4 regions of the Streptomyces sp. NPDC104814 genome follow, and region 4 is predicted to be linked to each of the others. Evidence: riboswitches for the same ligand, from Rfam matches in the RefSeq annotation. Region 4 holds a riboswitch; each other region holds the start of a gene.

Region 1 (4,297 bases), on a different contig from region 4:
TCCAGCAGGTTCGCGGGGCCGCCCTCGACCAGGTACCGCAGCGCCTCGGCGACCACGCCGGCCGGCACGCTGGACTCGGCCATCAGCTCGGCGTCGGGCACGGCCTCGCCGCCCAGCAGTACGGTCGGCACCCCGGACGCCTTCAGCGCGGCGAGCCCGTCCTCCCAGGCCCGCTTGCCGCCCAGCAGGCGGACGACGGCCAGGTCCGCGCCGTCGAGCAGGCCCGGCAGCTCGGCGGCGACGTCCACCCGGGTGGGGTTGCCGATCCGGTAGTCCGCGCCGGAGGCCCGGGCCGCCAGCAGATCCGTGTCGGCGGTCGACAACAACAACACTGTGCTCATGCGGGCGCTCCCGGTGGAATGAAAGGCAGTCCTTGTGGCGCGCCGGACTCGATGAGCCGCCACAGCGCGTCCGTGTCCGCGTGCTGTTCGATCAGGTCGCCGAGCCGGTCGAGCTGCTCCTCGCGCAGCGCGGCGAAGGACGTGTCCGGCGCGGGCACGAAGCGGCGGCCCGCGGCGGCGGCCACCTCGCGCAGGAAGGCCCGCCGGAAGCCGTCCGACTCCAGCGAGCCGTGCCAGTGGGTGCCCCAGGTCTGGCCGACCCGGCAGCCGTCCAGGAAGGGTTCGCCGCCCTGGACGGTGGCCACGCCGTGGTGGATCTCGTAGCCGTCGACCCGCTCGCCGAGGGCTTCCCCGGCCGGCCGGGTGAGGGTCTTCTCGCGGGCGAACCGCACCCGCACGGGCAGGACGCCGAGCCCGTCGACCTCTCCGGCACGCGACTCGACGTCGTCCTCGATGTGCTCGCCGAGGAGCTGGAAGCCGCCGCAGATGCCGAGGACGGGCCGCTGCTCGGCCGCCCTGCGCACCAGGGCGTCGGCCAGACCCCGCTCGCGCAGCCACTGCAGGGCCCGCACGGTCCCGCGGGTGCCCGGGACCACCACCAGGTCGGCGTCGGCCAGCTCCTCCGGACGGTCCACGAACCGCACGACCACGCCGGGTTCGGCGGCGAGCGCGTCCACGTCGGTGAAGTTGGACATCAGCGGTATCGCGCAGACCGCGACCCGCAGCACGTCCTCGCCGAGGGGCGGGGAGACGGCCGACTCGCGGACGGTGCCGCGCAGGGACACCCTGAGGCCGTCCTCCTCGTCGATGCCGAGCCCGTGCCGGAAGGGCAGCACGCCGTAGGTGCGCCGCCCGGTCAGGCCGTGCAGCATGTCCAGGCCCGGCTCCAGCAGGGAGACGTCACCGCGGAACTTGTTCACCAGGAACCCGGCGACCAGCTCCTGGTCCTCGGGCGAGAGCAGGGCGACGGTGCCGAAGAAGGACGCGAAGACGCCCCCGCGGTCGATGTCGCCGACGACCAGGACGGGCAGCCGCGCACCCCGCGCGATGCCCATGTTCACGATGTCGGTCCGGCGCAGATTGATTTCGGCCGGCGAACCCGCCCCCTCGCAGATCACCGCGTCATACGTGCCCCGCAGCTCGGCCAGGCACTCCAGGACCGTGCCGAGCAGCCGCTGCTGGCGTCCGCCGTGGTAGCCGCGCGCGCTCATCTCACCCACCGGCTTGCCCAGCAGCACCACCTGACTGCTCTGCTCACCACCGGGCTTGAGCAGCACCGGGTTCATCAGCGCGGTCGGCTCGATCCGGCAGGCCTGGGCCTGCATGGCCTGCGCCCGTCCGATCTCGGCGCCCTCGCGGGTGACGAAGGAGTTCAGGGACATGTTCTGCGCCTTGAAGGGCGCCACCTTCACGCCCTGCCGCACCAGCCACCGGCAGATCCCGGCGGTCACGACGCTCTTTCCGGCGTCGGAGGTGGTGCCGGCGACGAGGAGACCGCCGTTCATCGATCACGCCCCTTCCCGATGAGGCGTGCGCCCGCGCACACGCCGAGCGCAAGCCAGCTCACGCGCCGGGACAGCCGTACCGCCCGGCGGATGTCGTGGGTTCGCACGGCGCGCCCCCGCGCGTTCAGCACGGGCCGGTGCTCCACCCGCCCGCCGTACGACAGCGTTCCGCCCAGCCGCACGCCGAGCGCGCCCGCGAAGGAGGCCTCCACGGGGCCCGCGTTGGGGCTGGGGTGTTTCACCGCGTCCGTTCGCCAGGCCCGTACGGCACCGCGCCGGTCCGGGCCGGTGAGCACGGCGAGGGCGGCGGTCAGCCGGGCTCCCGGCCAGCCGGCCACGTCGTCCAGCCGGGCGGAGGCCCAGCCGAAGCGCCGCAGCCGCGGCGACTTGTGACCGACCATCGCGTCCAGGGTGTTGACGGCCCGGAAGCCGAGCAGCCCGGGGACGCCGCCGACGGCGCCCCACACCAGGGCGCCCACGACGGCGTCGGAGGTGTTCTCGGCGACCGACTCGACCACGGCCCGGGCGATCCCGTCGGCGTCCAGCGCCTGCGGGTCCCGGCCGCACAGATGGGGCAGCCGGGCCCGGGCCGCCTTCACGTCCCCGGCTTCCAGGGCGCGTCCGATGGCGCGGGCCTCGCGAGCGAGCGAGGTCCCCCCGACCACGGACCAGGTGGCGGCGGCGGTCAGCGCGATCGAGGCGGCGGGGGAGCGGCGCACGCAGCGGGCGGCGGCGGCCCCGAGGGCGACGGCGCCGCCGGCGCAGACGGCGGTGTGCAGGGTGCCCCAGCCGCGGTGGTCGCGCCACAGGGTGCGCTCGACGGCGCCCGCGGCCCGTCCGAACACGGCGACCGGGTGCCCGCGGCGCGGATCACCGAGGAGGAGGTCGCCGAGGAGGCCGGCGGCGGCGCCGTACGCGAAGACGCGTTCGGCTCGCACGGGGCTCAGCCGGCCGTGGGGTCGGGCTGGGCGTCGCTGATGGGCCTGGTCCTCAACCGGCAGCCGCACATGGCGTCATGTCCTCACTCAGGGTGTCCGCGCCCTGGTTCGAAGGAGATCGGCGGTGAGAGTTCCTGGCTCCCGGGGTTGCTCAACCCCGGTGACAGTGGCGGGACCGCGCCGGACTTCCACCGGCTTCCTCTCCTGCACGCCGCAACTTGGCCCCGGCAGTCCACCACGGCTGTTCGGGGACCGTCAACTTGCCCTTGACCTGGGGCGGAGGAGTGTGGGCAGGCCCACACACGGATGACCTGCCAGGTCACACGACGGAACGCGGGGTGCCGCTCGGGCACCCCGCGTCCTGTGTGGTGAGGCCGGTCAGGCGACGATCAGGCTGATGCCGTACGCCACCGCCGCCGCGCACGCCGCGAAGCAGGCGTACGCGCCGGTGACCGCGAGGGCGGCCGAGCCGCCCTGGGCCTGGGCCCGCTCGCGGCGGGACAGACCCATGATGCCGAGGGTGAACAGGGCCACCAGACCCACGGTGACCACGAGGCTGACACCGAAGACGGAACCGAGGGCCGCCCAGTCGATCTTCATGCTGCTTCTCTTCCTTCGTACCCGAAAGCGGCGGTCAGACGGCCGGGGCCGGGTTCGCGGTGGCCGGCTGCTCCGCCGTCGCGACGGCCGGAGCGGGGATGGTGGCCATCAGGTCGTCCGTGACGGCCGGGCCGGCGACCGGGGGCGGGGTCACGGCGGCCATCGCGGTGGTGACCACGCCGGCCGGCTCCTCGTCCACGGCGTTGACGTTGGTGTGGTCGACCACCTCGCGGCGGGAGACCTTCCAGATGCCGAAGCTGGCGGACACCAGGAAGACGGCGACCAGTGCGGTGCCCCAGGCGCCGAAGCCGGTGACGTACTCGGCGAGCGCGCCGACCAGCGCGGCGGCCGGCAGGGTCAGGCCCCAGGCGATGAACATGCGGGTCGCGGTCGACCAGCGCACCACACCGCCCTTGCGGCCCAGGCCCGCGCCCATCACGGAGCCGGAGACGACGTGCGTGGTGGACAGCGAGAAGCCGAGGTGGGAGGAGGCGAGGATGGCGGTGGCCGCGCTGGTCTGGGCGGCGAAGCCCTGCTGCGGCTGCATGTCCGTCAGGCCCTTGCCCATGGTGCGGATGATGCGCCAGCCGCCGATGTAGGTGCCGAGCGCGATGGCCAGGCCGGCCGAGAGGATCACCCAGGTGGGCGGGTCGGAGTCGGGCGCGATGGCGCCGCCGGCGACCAGGGCGAGGGTGATGATGCCCATCGTCTTCTGCGCGTCGTTGGTGCCGTGGGCGAGGGAGACCAGGCCCGCCGAGGCGATCTGGCCGGCCCGGAAGCCCTTGTCGGCCGCCTTGCCGTCGGCCTTCTTGCCGAGCGTGTACGACAGACGGGTCGCGACCATCGCCGCGACACCGGCGACGACCGGGGCGGCGACCGCGGGCAGCAGCACCTTGGTGACGAGCACGTCGCC
Region 2 (4,297 bases), on a different contig from region 4:
CAACGACGGCGCGGTCAGCGGGACCACGCCGGGGTTGAGGGCCGGGGAGTCGGCGAGGACCAGCGCCCCGGCGACCGCGACGCCGCTCGCGGCGACCGACAGGGCGCGGGCGTCCCACGGGTCGGGGCGGTAGCGGGTGCGCGGGGTGCGGCGGCCGCCGAGCCACAGACCGGCCAGCGCGGCGGCGAGCCCCCCGAGCAGCACCGGCAGACTGTAGCGGTCACCGTCGGCGGTGAGCAGCCCGTACGTGCCGGCGCACACGCCGAGCAGCCCGCCGAGGGTGAGCACGGCCGTCGTACGGCGCACCGGTGCGGGTACGTCGGCGCTGCGGCCGTAACCGCGGGCGTCCATCGCGGCGGCCAGCGCCACCGACCGCTCCAGCGCGCCCTCCAGCACCGGCAGGGCCACCTGGAGCAGCCCGCGCAGCCCGCGGTCCGGGCGGCCGCGCAAACGGCGGGCGGCCCGCAGGCGCTGCGCGTCGGCGATCAGATGCGGGGCGAAGGTCAGCGCGACGACGACGGCGACCCCCGTCTCGTACAGCGCGCCCGGCAGGGACTTCAGCAGCCGGTGCGGGTCGGCGAGCGCGTTCGCGGCGCCGACGCAGACCAGCAGGGCGGCCAGCCGCAGCCCGTCGTACACGGCGAACAGCAGGCCCTCGGCGGTGACCCGGCCACCGAGGCGGATGCCCTGCGCCCAGTGCGGCAGCGGCACTTCGGGAAGGGTGACGACGACGTGTGTGCCCGGGATCGGGGAGCCGAGGACGACCGCGAAGAAGAGGCGGACGACCAGCACGGCCAGGGCCAGCTTCAGGAACGCGGCGTAGGAGCGGGCCCCGGGCACGTCCGGTCGGCAGGTCGTCACGACGTACGCGGAGACCGCGACGAGCAGGGCGAGCAGCAGCGGGTTGGTGGTGCGGGTGGCGGCGGTGCCGAGGCCGAGGGCCCACAGCCACCAGGCGCCGGGGTGCACGGTGGCGGGCCCACGGTGACTACGCACGCCGCCGCCGCGCCTGCCACACCGCCGCAGCGCCCAGGGCGACGACGGCCGCGCCGCCCGCGATCAGGCCCACCGACGGGCCGCCGTCGTCCTTCGCCCGGGGCGCCGCCGACGGGGTGCCCGTGGCGGGCGCCTTGCCGGAGACCTGCTCCCCGCAGCCGTGCTGCGGATACCCGGCGATCGCGCACAGCAGGGCGTTGGTGTCGTAGCGCAGGGGCTTGGCGACCGCGGCCAGGGCCTCGGCGGTCGTCGCGTCCTCGGGCACCCGGGCGCAGGCCGTACGGGCGGCCGGCGGCCTCTCGCCGGCGGGGGCGTCGGCGGCCGTACCGAAGTCGACGACCAGCGCCACCCGCTTGGTGCCGTCCTGGCGCGGGGTGTGCGCGCAGATCGCGGCGAAGTCGGCGGCGCCGCGCGGCTTCCGGGCGTCGCCGGAGTCCTCGCTCACCGCGAACCGGAACCCCTGCACGGCACCGTCGGCCGGGCGGGCGGTGGACGGTCCCTGCGTGGCGTACGTCCACGCGGAACCGTCGCGCTCCCAGAACGACCAGTAGCGGTAGCCGACGGCGCGCGCCTGGCCCGCCGCTATCAGGGGCAGCAGCAGGGCCAGGCACAACAGGGCGGCGCGGCGGATCACTTGGTGCGGCCCTTCCGGCCGCTGATCAGGAAGCCGGCGCCGATACCCGCGACGAGGCAGACACCGACGAACCACCACACACCGAAGGGCGAGTCGTCGTCCTTCTTCTCGTCCTTCTTCGTGCTCTCCTGCGCCGCGGTCTGCGGGGCAGGGCCCGTCGCGTTCAGGGCGGCGACGAGGTCCTGGCCGCCGAAGTGGCGCGGGTCGGCGCCCGCGGTGTGGGCGGCGAAGATCAGCTGGGCGTAGGCGGCGGGACCGCTCTGCTTCGCCCAGCCCGCGCTGTTCTGCTCCAGCCACGCCAGCGGTTTCGCGGCCTGCGCGGCGCCGCCCTGCGCGGCGAGCGCGACGACCGCGTCGGCGGTGTTGCCGTAGTCGGGCTGCGCGGTGGCGCCCGGCATGGCCGAGGTCAGGTGACCGTCCTTCGCCATCGTCTTCGCCAGGTAGGCCGCGCCGTTGGCGGCGGCCTGCGCCGGGGTGTGCCCGTCCTTGCAGACCGCTTCGGCCTGGGCACCCGCGCCCGTCACCAGGCCCTTGCCCAGCAGCCCGACGACACCGGCGGCGGTCGCGTCGGCGTTGGCGGCGAGCTTGCCGGACTTGTCGGGCTGGAAGGCGAAGGCGCCGCCCTCGGCGCAGGGCAGGGCGAGCTTCAGCAGGGCGTCGGCGGGCGACTTGCCGTCCTTGGTGACGCTCTGCGGCTTCTCCCCGGCCGCGGCGAGGGCGCCGACGACGACGGAGGTGGAGTTGGTGTCGCTGGCCCCGCCGGCGACGTAGCCCCAGCCGCCGTCCTTGTTCTGCACGGACTTCAGCCAGGCGAGCGCCTTGGTGACGACGGCGTCGTGGCCGCCGAGCGCGGTGAGGGCCTGCACGGCGGCGGCGGTCTGGTTGGTGTCGACCATCGTCTTCGCGTCGCACGGCTTGGCCGGCTCGGCGCGGAAGGGGGCGAACGCGCCGCTCGCGCACTGCTGTCCGGTCAGCCAGTCCACGGCCTTGGCGGCGGGCTCGACGCCGACGGTGTGCTGCGCGAGCAGCGCGAGCGACTGGCGCCACACGCCGTCGTACGTCGGGTCGGCGGTGCCGTACAGCCCGGAGGGCAGTGCCTGCGACGGGGACGGGGCGGGCGACGCGGCCACGGCGGGCGCGGCGGCACCGCCGAGCACGGCGACGGCGGCCACGACCGCGGCGCTGTGACGAATGTTCATGATCGGCGGCTGCCTCTCCCTGTACGGCGGAGCCGGGCAGCACGGGAGGATCCCGGGCGGCTCGGCTCCGTAGACCTCGACGGTGCGTGAGCCGTTCACGTCCGCACCGGGCGATCCGGCTCGCCACCCCACGGGGCGGCTCACGGTTGCGGGGTCAGCGCCGGATTTGCACCGGCTTCCCCCTGTACGGGTGTGATGACGACGGCGCTACTTTACCGGGCCGTAGGAACGCCGCCGCAGGGGTGGGCGCTCCGGCGGCCTGGGGGGCGTCACGCGCCGCGCTCCTCCTCCGTCAGGTCGATGAGCCGGCACACCGTTTCGATGTCGAGGGTCACCTGGGCGATGGAGGCGCGGCCCGAGAGCCAGGTGATCAGGGCCGCGTGCCAGGTGTGTTCGATGACGCGGACCGCGGAGAGCTGGGCGGGGGTCGGGTCCGCGGTGCCCATCGCGTCCAGGATGATCGCCGTCGTGCGGCGGGAGACCTGGTCGACCTCGGGGGAGACGCTGCGGTCGGCGAAGGTCACGGCGCGGACCATCGCGTCCGCCAGGTGCGGCTCGCGCTGCAGGCCGCGGAAGGCACGCATCAGGGTCTCCGCGACCCGCTCCGCCGCCGTCTCGCCGGCCGGCGGCTTCTTGCGGAGCGTGCCGTGCATGTGGTCGAGCTGGTCCTGCATGGTCGCGACCAGCAGATGGATCTTGGAGGGGAAGTAGCGGTACAGCGTGCCCAGGGCCACCTGCGAGGCCTCCGCGACCTCCCGCATCTGCACGGCGTCGAACCCGCCCCGGCCGGCCAACTGCGCGCTCGCGCGCAGGATGCGGCGGCGCCGCTCCTCCTGCCGCTCGGTGAGCGGGGAGGGGCTCGGGGAACTGACGTGCGCAGGCATGGGTCCCGTCCGTGACACTCGGTGAGGGCGTGCGTTCGGTCAGCATGGCAGCCGCGCACCCGTGGTGTGAATCACCTGATCCACTGCTCACAGCGCCGCTACCTGCCGGTAGATTCAGAGCCTCCTGAACGATCAAGTCTGAAACTTGTTCTAGATTAGCGTCCCGGCGTAATCTCGCGGGACGGAGCAGGCAGAGAGGGGCCCGGAGTGACCGCTGAGGCCAGTCGGACGGGGTCCCGTGAGGACCTCGCCGCGGACGGCGGGCGACCGCTCGACATCGCGCTCCTGACCTACAAAGGGAACCCGTTCTGCGGCGGTCAGGGCGTCTACGTCCGCCACCTCTCGCGCGAACTGGCCCGCCTCGGCCACCGGGTGGAGGTCATCGGCGCGCAGCCCTACCCCGTGCTGGACGAGGGCTTCGACGCACTGCGCCTGACCGAGCTGCCCAGCCTCGACCTGTACCGCCAGCCCGACCCCTTCCGCACCCCGAAGCGGGACGAGTACCGGGACTGGATCGACGCCCTCGAGGTCGGCACCATGTGGACCGGCGGCTTCCCCGAGCCACTGACGTTCTCCCTGCGCGC
Region 3 (4,297 bases), on a different contig from region 4:
TCAAGGTCTACGTATGATGCGCGAAGCGGTTCCTCGTGTCGTTCGCCTCTGAGGTGAACGCAAGCCGGGAGAAAGCGGCTTACGTACGGCACACGGCCCCGCGTGACGTTCCAGGCCGGCCACTCCACCCTCACCGCCGCGCTCGGCAACCTGCTGCACAGCCTCGCCCGCCCGTCGCCGTCGGTGGATGCGGCTTCGTAAAGGAGACGGTCCTCGTGGACGCTGTACCCGGCCCGACCGGCCGATGATCACCGTGGACGAGGACTGGCTCCACGGCGAAGTCCCGCTTTCGAGTCCACCGTTGGCGACCACCTGGGCCGGAGCGCAGCCGGCGGCTGCCGCCCACCTCGCCGAGGAAATGGGCTCCAGAGACGCCGCGGGTCTCGGCTCGGAGAGTAGCGTTTTCGTCCCGCTCGATCCGCGAACACCTGCGCCGACGCGGCATCCGCGCCGCGCCCCCCGTCCCGGTGGACCGACGCGGCCATCGTGTCTGCGACGCGGCAGCCGAGGCGGCAGACCACCCGTCAACCAAGCCCCCTAGCCCCGCAGAAGGTTGCGCACATACCGCAGCACCGCGAACCAGGACGATTCGGGATTTTGCAGGGCGGCGGGATCGGCTTGGCGCATCCGATGCGAAAGCCTGTCCGCGGCTCCCTCGGGGTCGACACCCTCGTCGGTGCCGGCCTCGGCGTCGTACTCCGGCCTTTCCTCCTCCAGGGCGTGCAGGAAGTACGCCAGGGCGTCGATGCTGCTGTTGAGCAGGTGCGGCGCACCTTCCTCCGGCACGCAGTACACGATGCCGGTGGCGGTATCGACGATGACGTCGTCAAGGGCGATCCCTCCGAGCGTCAGCCAGGCCGACATGTCGAATGCGCAGTTCGGGTACTTCTCCGCGACGGCCTGCCACGCCTCACCGCCGATCCGCAGGTCACCGTCGAGAAGGAACCGGTCCCACTCGAACCAGCCCACCTGGTCCGGCAGCCCGACCTCGCGCAGGAAGATCCTGGTCGGCTCATGCGCGACGGCAGCCAGCACACCGTCGTCCAGAGCGACCAGATCATCGGCGCTGAAGACCGACTCCATTCGAGTCCGGTCGATCAAAGGGCTCATGGAATTCCGCAGTTTCGGTCGGGACGGACATCGGGCGACCCCATTGTGCGGGACCCGACCGCACGCTGGTGAGCCGCACGATCCGGGAGTCCACCGAGACCGCCCGGCCGAAGTCCTCATCGGCGTCGGCCCTGCCCGGCGGCCCAGGCCGGGAGCCGGATCGCGGCGGATGGGCCATCGGCGCGGTGAACACCCGCCCCCAGGTGCCGTCGACGGCCCGCACCCGCGGCCGGTTGCCGACGCCGGGCCCGTTTCCGCACCTCTCCGACGCTGCCGGAAGCCCTGCGCCAGGACCGGGCGCCGCGCCGGACACCCGCTGGGAGACCGATCGCACTCGGTCCGTCGGCGATGCGTTCAAGGAGACGCTGACGCTCGTGGGTGCCGGGGAGGGGGTCTTCGCCGTCGGCGCCCACACAAGGCGCTACTTCGCTCGCCCCGACGTCGTCCATGTCCCCTTCGAGGACGCGGCGCCAGTGGAAAACTTCCGACACGGCGGTGAGAAGCGACCCGAGTGGACTTGTACAGCGTCATGTGCGTGAGTGACCGGACCAAGGCACTGGAGTGGTTCGAGGTGTTCTTCGGGCGCCCGGCGGACGAGATCGCGAGGAATACCTGTGCAGCTCGGTGAGAAGGCTGGTTCGAACCCTTTTCCCATGAGACCCGTTCCGCCCCGCCCGCTGCGAGAGGAAGATCACGCAGGCTGAGGCGGTCTTGGCCGTGCTCGTGTCACGCGGTACGGTCTGTCCGATATCGACGACGGCGAGACGGAAGCCGGTGGGAATCCGGCACGGTCGCGCCACTGTGTGCCAGACACCGCAGGTGTCCGGTGAGTCAGACCCGTGGCCGTCGTCCAGTGCACCACCGAGATGGGACGCGAACTCCCAGAGGAGGTTCTGCCATGGCGCAGACCGTCGCCCAGCCGACAGCCACCACTCCCGCCATCCCCGCGAAGCTGCCGCTGAAGGCGATAGCTCCCTGGGCGGTCTTCTTCGGCATCCTGATGCTGGTCCTGCTGTACTTTGTCGGCGCCGAGCAGGGCGCCACCTCCGTGTTCAACGGCACGGACGTCCACGAGTGGGTACACGACGCCCGCCACCTGCTCGGCTTCCCCTGCCACTGACGCGAGGGGCGCCCGACTCCCATGAACTCCGCATCGGTAAGAAACCTCCTCGTGCGGGGCATGCTCGCCGGTCTCGCGGCCGGCGTGTTCGCCCTCCTCGTCGCCTACCTCCTCGGTGAGCCGAACGTCGACAAGGCGATCAGCTTCGAGGCGGCGCACTCCCACGAGCACGAGATGGAGGTCGTCTCCCGCTCCCTGCAATCCACCGCCGGCCTCGCCACCGGCGTCCTCGTGTACGGCGTCGCCTTCGGCGGCATCGCCGCTCTCGCCTACTGCTTCGCCCTGGGCCGCGTGGGCCGCTTCAGCCCGCGGGCGACGGCGCTGCTGCTGTCCGGCTGCGCTCTGCTCGCCGTCTATGTCGTGCCTTTCCTGAAGTATCCGGCGAACCCGCCGTCGGTCGGCGATCCCGACACCATCAGCAAGCGGACCACGCTGTACTTCCTGATGATGCTGCTCAGCGTCCTCCTCGCGGTCGCCGCCACCCTCCTGGGCAAGCGCCTGGCGCCCGGCCTGGGCACCTGGTGGGCGACGGTGGTCGCGGTGGCGGCCTTCGCCGTCGTGATCGGCCTGGCCTACCAGTTCCTGCCTGTCATCAACGAGGTGCCGAAAGACTTCCCGGCCACCTTGCTCTGGCGGTTCCGGCTCTCGGCCCTGGCGATCCAGCTGAGTCTGTGGACAGGTTTCGGCCTGCTCTTCGGTGAACTGGCGGAACGCCTGTTGAACCCCAAGCCGGCAACGGCCGCGAGCGGCCGCGTGGTTCCGGCCGCGCACTGATTCCTTCCAGACAACAGAGGGCCCCTTCGGAACCATCCGGGGGCCCTCTGGCGTTCCCCGGGCACCGAAGCACACCCAGCCACACGAACGGCACTGACAGGCAGCTCGACCAGATGCGGACCACTCAGTCCAGGAGCGGAGGAGCCGAGTGGCCAGAACCCCCCAGCCGCGCCACATAACCCACGGTGGCCGCCAGGCGGTCGCCCTCACCCTGGAGGAATACGACCAACTGATCGCCAGCCGACGGCAGATCGGCGGGCAGAGCGCCCGGGTCCGGGTCCTCGGCCAGCAAGCCAAACGCACCGAAGAGCTCCTTCACGACCTGGAGGCACTGGTAGCTGCACAAGGAGAGGGCTGCGAGCAGCAGGTCCACACGCCTTCGACGAGGTGCCGCGAAGAACGGGCCACCCAGAAGAACACCGACAACTCCTGCCTGCGCTGCGAGTTGGCGGCGCTGCTGCGTCGCCACCGGGATTCGACGTCCTGAACAACCGGTCACAGGTTCTCATCGACGTCACGCACGGCCAGGGGTTGTCCCAGCCGCAGATTCCAGCGCCCGGCCCGTCCACTGAGTTCGGTCACCGTCAGCGGCGGAACGTCGAGGCGCCAGAAGACCGTGGCGGATATCCCCAACGCCGCTGTGACAGCAGCCCGCACCACCTCCGGCTCGACGACCGCGAGCGTGCGACCCTCGACAGCTCGCGCTTCCTCCAGCCACTGCGCGACCCTCTGGCACAGGGCATGTACGGACTCACCCCCGTGGGGTGCGCTGCGCGGATCGGCGAGCCAGAGGGCCACGGCTTCCGGTTCGGCAGCCCCCACCGCATCCAGTGTGTGGCCCTGCCAGCGGCCCACGTCCAGGCCGCCCAGCTCTGGCGACTCCACGCCATCGAAGCCGAGGGCAGCCGCCGTGTCCCGGCAGCGCACACTCGGGGAGATGAGGACACGCGCAGGCGCGGGCAGTGACCCGGCGGCCTCACGGGCACGGGCCGCGCCGATGTCGTCGATGGAGTCTCCGTCGTAGAAACGGGCCTGCCGCAGCGACCGGCACATGGCGGGCGAGACGAAGGCAACGCGGCTGGTCACGCGGCTGCTCCTCCTGTCGGTGTCATGGGTCTGGTTTTCCACTGCGGTGATGTGCCTGCGAAGCGAGACCGGCGACCCCGCAATGCGCAGAGCCATGGCCGGCCTCGCGCGGCGGCTTCCGCGTGCCATCATGCAGGACGCCCTGGAGTGCGTGGTCGTCCGCGCAGCAGATCCTGTGGGTGACGCGGCCCCGGGACCCTGCGCGAT
Region 4 (4,297 bases):
CCCGGGTACGGGCGTCCCACACGCCGAGCTTCTTCAGGTCGGCGACCAGGTAGGAGTTCACCTGGAGGAACTCGCCGGACAGCGTCTCGCGCTTGAACAGGTTCGACACCTGCGGCTCGATGCACTCGTACACGCCCGCGATGGAGGCGATGGTCGCGGTCGGCGCGATGGCGAGCAGCAGGGAGTTGCGCATGCCCGTGTCGGCGATACGGCGGCGCAGCGCCGCCCAGCGCTCCGGCCAGGTCAGCTCCACGTCGTAGTGGTCGGGGTGCAGCACGCCCCGGGCGGTGCGGGTCTTCTCCCAGGCCGGCAGCGGGCCGTTGCGCTCGGCGAGGTCGGCGGACGCCTCGTACGCGGCGAGCATGATCCGCTCGGCGATCCGGGTGGACAGCGCCTTGGCCTCGGGGGAGTCGAACGGCAGCCGCAGCTTGAAGAAGACGTCCTGCAGACCCATCGCGCCCAGGCCCACCGGGCGCCACTTGGCGTTGGAGCGGCCCGCCTGCTCGGTCGGGTAGAAGTTGATGTCGACGACGCGGTCGAGGAAGGTGACGGCCGTGCGGACGGTGGCGTCCAGCCGCTCCCAGTCGATGTCCCCGTCGGCCACGAAGGCGCCGAGGTTGACCGAGCCGAGGTTGCACACCGCGGTCTCGCCGTCGTCCGTCACCTCCAGGATCTCCGTGCACAGGTTGGAGGAGTGCACGACGTGCCCGGGCAGGGCGGTCTGGTTGGCGGTGCGGTTGGCGGCGTCCTTGAAGGTCATCCAGCCGTTGCCGGTCTGCGCGAGGGTGCGCATCATGCGGCCGTACAGCTCACGCGCGGGCAGCGTCCGCTTCGCCAGCCCCGCGTCCTCCGCCTTGCGGTACGCGGCGTCGAACTCCTCGCCCCACAGGTCGACCAGCTCGGGCACGTCGGCCGGGGAGAACAGCGACCACTGCGCGTCGGCGTTCACCCGGCGCATGAACTCGTCCGGGATCCAGTGCGCGAGGTTCAGGTTGTGCGTACGGCGGGCGTCCTCACCGGTGTTGTCCCGCAGCTCCAGGAACTCCTCGATGTCGGAGTGCCAGGTCTCCAGGTACACCGCGGCCGCGCCCTTGCGCCGCCCGCCCTGGTTCACCGCGGCGACCGAGGCGTCCAGCGTCTTCAGGAACGGCACGATGCCGTTGGAGTGCCCGTTGGTACCGCGGATCAGCGAACCGCGGCTGCGGATACGGGAGTACGACAGACCGATGCCGCCGGCGTGCTTGGAGAGCCGGGCGACCTGGTGGTAGCGGTCGTAGATGGAGTCCAGCTCGTCCAGCGGGGAGTCGAGCAGATAGCAGGACGACATCTGGGGGTGCCGGGTGCCGGAGTTGAAGAGGGTGGGGGAGGAGGGCAGGTAGTCGAGGCGGCTCATGAGCCCGTAGAGCGCCGCGACCTCGTCCACGGAACGGACCGTGTCGTCCTCGGCGAGACCGCTCGCCACCCGCAGCAGGAAGTGCTGGGGCGTCTCGATCACCTTGCGGGTGATCGGGTGGCGCAGCAGGTAGCGGCTGTGCAGGGTGCGCAGGCCGAAGTAGCCGAACCGGTCGTCGGCGCCGGGGTCGACGAGGGCGTCGAGCCGCTCGGCGTGCAGCCGCACGAACGCGGCGGTCCGGTCGGCGACGAGCCCCTCGCGGTGCCCCACGGCGACCGACCCGGTGAACGACGTGACGCCCTGGGAGGCGGCCTCCGCGCGCACGGAGAGGGTGAGCAGACGGGCGGCCAGCCGCGAGTAGGCGGGGTCCTCGGAGATGAGCCCGGCTGCGGCCTCCGTGGCCAGCTCCCGCAGCTCCGCCTCGTCGGCGTGCGCCGAGCGGCCGCGCAGCGCGGCGGCGGCGACCCGGCCGGGGTCGGCGTCGGGGAGGTCGGCGGTCAGCTCGGTCAGGGTGCGCAGCAGGGCGGCACCGGGGCCGTCCTGGTCCCGTTGGACGGCTGAGGCCGGATCGGCTGGCGCGATGGTCACGTGGGGCTCTCCCTCGCTCGGCACGGGGCCTCGGCGAGGGCAGGGGGCAGCACACGAGCGCACGCGGCGTCGCGTCCACCGGCCCATTCCACGAGGCCCGGACGTCAGGGCACGCCGGCCGGGTGGCCGGGTGCACTGTCGGCAGGTCCTCGGACTGAACCAGCGTGCGCGAAGCACGCATGTACACCGTTGCGGGACAGTTCCGGATTCGCACCGGATTCCCCTGCGGCGACAGCGAGCATGAGCATACATCTAGTGCCGGGCTGTCGCGTCACCCCCAGATGTTGTGTTGCGCTGATCTCACAGCGTCAACGCGTAGGTGAGCAGCATGATGTCGTCGAGCTCGGGGAGCGGGTTCCAGTCCCGCTCGGGCGTACGGACGAAGCCCAGGCGTTCGTAGATGCGGTGCGCGGCGTGCATGGTCCGCTGCGTCGACAGCACGATCCGCCGGCAGCCCTCGACGGCCCGTGCCCGCTCGACGCAGGCCCGGACCAGCGCCTCCCCGGCGCCCCGGCCACGGGCCTCGCGGCCGACAGCGAGCATGCGGATCTCGGCCTCGCCGGGGCGGGCGATGTCGGCCATGGGACCGCCGTCCGGTACGAAGGTGACGCCGCCGAGGAGTTCGCCGTCCGCCGTGGCGACCAGCACCTCGGCCGCGGCTGCGCGCTTGGCGACGTCGCGCAGCTCACCCAGGTAGGCGTCGCTCTCGCCGAAGTCCAGGAGCCCGTCCAGGAGATAGGCCTGGGCGGTGATCTCACCGAGGGCGGCGTGTTCACGGGGTGCGACGGGCCGGATCACTATGTCCATGACGGCGAGTGTGCCCCACGGGTACGACGACGGGCCGCCGGTTTTTCACCGGCGGCCCGTGCGCTTGGGGTCCTCAGTGACCGGCGCCCGCCGTGGCCGGGGGGAGTTCGGCCTTGACGCCCGGGTCACCGGCGTCCGCCGTGTAGTCCTCCGGGCGCGTCTCGTCGACGCCGTCGGGGGCCTTGACGGCCTTCAGGACGACGGTGAGGACGACGGTCACCACGACGTTCAGGACGAACGCCGTGAGACCGATGTAGCCGATCTCGCCGATGCCGGGGATGTCCTTCGCGGAGCCGCCGAAGTGCTTCTGGCCCGGGTTGGTGGGCGACGGAACCCCGTAGGCGACGAGGGTGCCGTAGACCATGCCGACCGCCCAGCCCGCCAGCAGCGCCCAGCGGTGGAACCACCGCGTGAACAGGCCGCCGACCAGGGCCGGGAAGGTCTGCAGGATCCAGATGCCGCCCAGCAGCTGGAAGTTGATGGCGACCGTCTTGTCCATGGTGAGGACGAAGACCAGCGCGCCCACCTTCACCAGCAGGGAGACGATCTTGGAGACCTGGGCCTCCTGCTTCGGCGTGGCGTCCGGCTTGATGAAGTCCTTGTAGATGTTGCGCGTGAACAGGTTGGCCGCCGCGATGGACATGATGGCCGCCGGGACCAGCGCGCCGATGCCGATCGCCGCGAACGCGATGCCCGCGAACCAGTCCGGGAACATGTCCTCGAACAGCTGCGGGATGGCCAGCTGGCCGTTCTGCACCTTGATGCCGGCCGCGATCGCCATGAAACCGAGCAGCGCGAGCAGGCCCAGCATCAGGGAGTACAGCGGCAGGATCGTGGTGTTGCGCCGGATCACCTCACGGCTCTTGGACGACAGCGTCGCGGTGATCGAGTGCGGGTACATGAACAGCGCGAGCGCGGAGCCCAGGGCCAGGGTGGCGTACGTCCACTGCTGGGCCTCACCCGGGACCAGCGCGCCGCGCGGCTTGTGCGTCTTCGGGTTGACCTGGCTGAACGCGTGGGCCGCCTTGGCGAAGATGTCGTCGAAGCCGCCCAGCTTGATCGGGATGTAGATGATCGCCACCGCGATGACGATGTAGATCAGCGCGTCCTTCACGAACGCGATCAGCGCGGGGGCCCGCAGCCCGGACGAGTACGTGTACGCCGCCAGCACGCCGAACGCGATCAGCAGCGGCAGGTCCTTGACGAACCAGTTGGTGTTCTCGCCGCCGCCGACGCCCATCACGTCCAGCACGGCCTGGATGCCGACGAGCTGGAGCGCGATGTACGGCATCGTTGCCAGGATGCCGGTCAGCGCCACCGCCAGCGACAGCCCCTTGGAGCCGAAGCGGCCGCGCACGAAGTCCGAGGTCGTCACGTACCCGTGCTTGTGCGACACCGACCACAGCCGGGGCAGGAACATGAAGATCAGCGGATAGACGAGGATCGTGTACGGCACCGCGAAGAAGCCGGACGCGCCCGCCGCGTAGATCGCCGCCGGCACGGCGACGA

What was found. Region 4 has a riboswitch for cobalamin ahead of ACZ64A_RS14400 (ribonucleoside-diphosphate reductase subunit alpha). Riboswitches for the same ligand answer to the same signal wherever they lie in the genome.
Region 1: it holds a riboswitch for cobalamin, as region 4 does, so the genes downstream of both, ACZ64A_RS12785 (cobalamin biosynthesis protein) here and ACZ64A_RS14400 (ribonucleoside-diphosphate reductase subunit alpha) in region 4, are expected to answer to the same signal.
Region 2: it holds a riboswitch for cobalamin, as region 4 does, so the genes downstream of both, ACZ64A_RS10360 (prenyltransferase/squalene oxidase repeat-containing protein) here and ACZ64A_RS14400 (ribonucleoside-diphosphate reductase subunit alpha) in region 4, are expected to answer to the same signal.
Region 3: it holds a riboswitch for cobalamin, as region 4 does, so the genes downstream of both, ACZ64A_RS28140 (CbtB domain-containing protein) here and ACZ64A_RS14400 (ribonucleoside-diphosphate reductase subunit alpha) in region 4, are expected to answer to the same signal.

What each region holds. Positions count from the first base shown of each region.
Region 1 is NZ_JBVJOL010000002.1:942,727-947,023, forward strand. Features, by position in the region: gene cobN (cobaltochelatase subunit CobN) at 1-341, opposite strand, end outside; gene ACZ64A_RS12780 (cobyric acid synthase) at 338-1,846, opposite strand; gene ACZ64A_RS12785 (cobalamin biosynthesis protein) at 1,843-2,784, opposite strand; cobalamin riboswitch at 2,891-3,056, opposite strand; gene ACZ64A_RS12790 (hypothetical protein) at 3,163-3,384, opposite strand; gene ACZ64A_RS12795 (inorganic phosphate transporter) at 3,419-4,297, opposite strand, start outside.
Region 2 is NZ_JBVJOL010000002.1:393,620-397,916, forward strand. Features, by position in the region: gene ACZ64A_RS10350 (energy-coupling factor transporter transmembrane component T) at 1-996, opposite strand, end outside; gene ACZ64A_RS10355 (SCO2322 family protein) at 989-1,630, opposite strand; gene ACZ64A_RS10360 (prenyltransferase/squalene oxidase repeat-containing protein) at 1,627-2,829, opposite strand; cobalamin riboswitch at 2,918-3,039, opposite strand; gene ACZ64A_RS10365 (TetR family transcriptional regulator) at 3,099-3,713, opposite strand; gene ACZ64A_RS10370 (glycosyltransferase family 4 protein) at 3,921-4,297, shown strand, end outside.
Region 3 is NZ_JBVJOL010000009.1:344,442-348,738, forward strand. Features, by position in the region: gene ACZ64A_RS28135 (SUKH-4 family immunity protein) at 538-1,101, opposite strand; cobalamin riboswitch at 1,830-1,973, shown strand; gene ACZ64A_RS28140 (CbtB domain-containing protein) at 2,009-2,230, shown strand; gene ACZ64A_RS28145 (CbtA family protein) at 2,252-3,004, shown strand; gene ACZ64A_RS28150 (hypothetical protein) at 3,153-3,491, shown strand; gene ACZ64A_RS28155 (histidine phosphatase family protein) at 3,500-4,090, opposite strand.
Region 4 is NZ_JBVJOL010000003.1:282,963-287,259, forward strand. Features, by position in the region: gene ACZ64A_RS14400 (ribonucleoside-diphosphate reductase subunit alpha) at 1-1,981, opposite strand, end outside; cobalamin riboswitch at 2,105-2,229, opposite strand; gene ACZ64A_RS14405 (GNAT family N-acetyltransferase) at 2,282-2,788, opposite strand; gene mctP (monocarboxylate uptake permease MctP) at 2,862-4,297, opposite strand, start outside.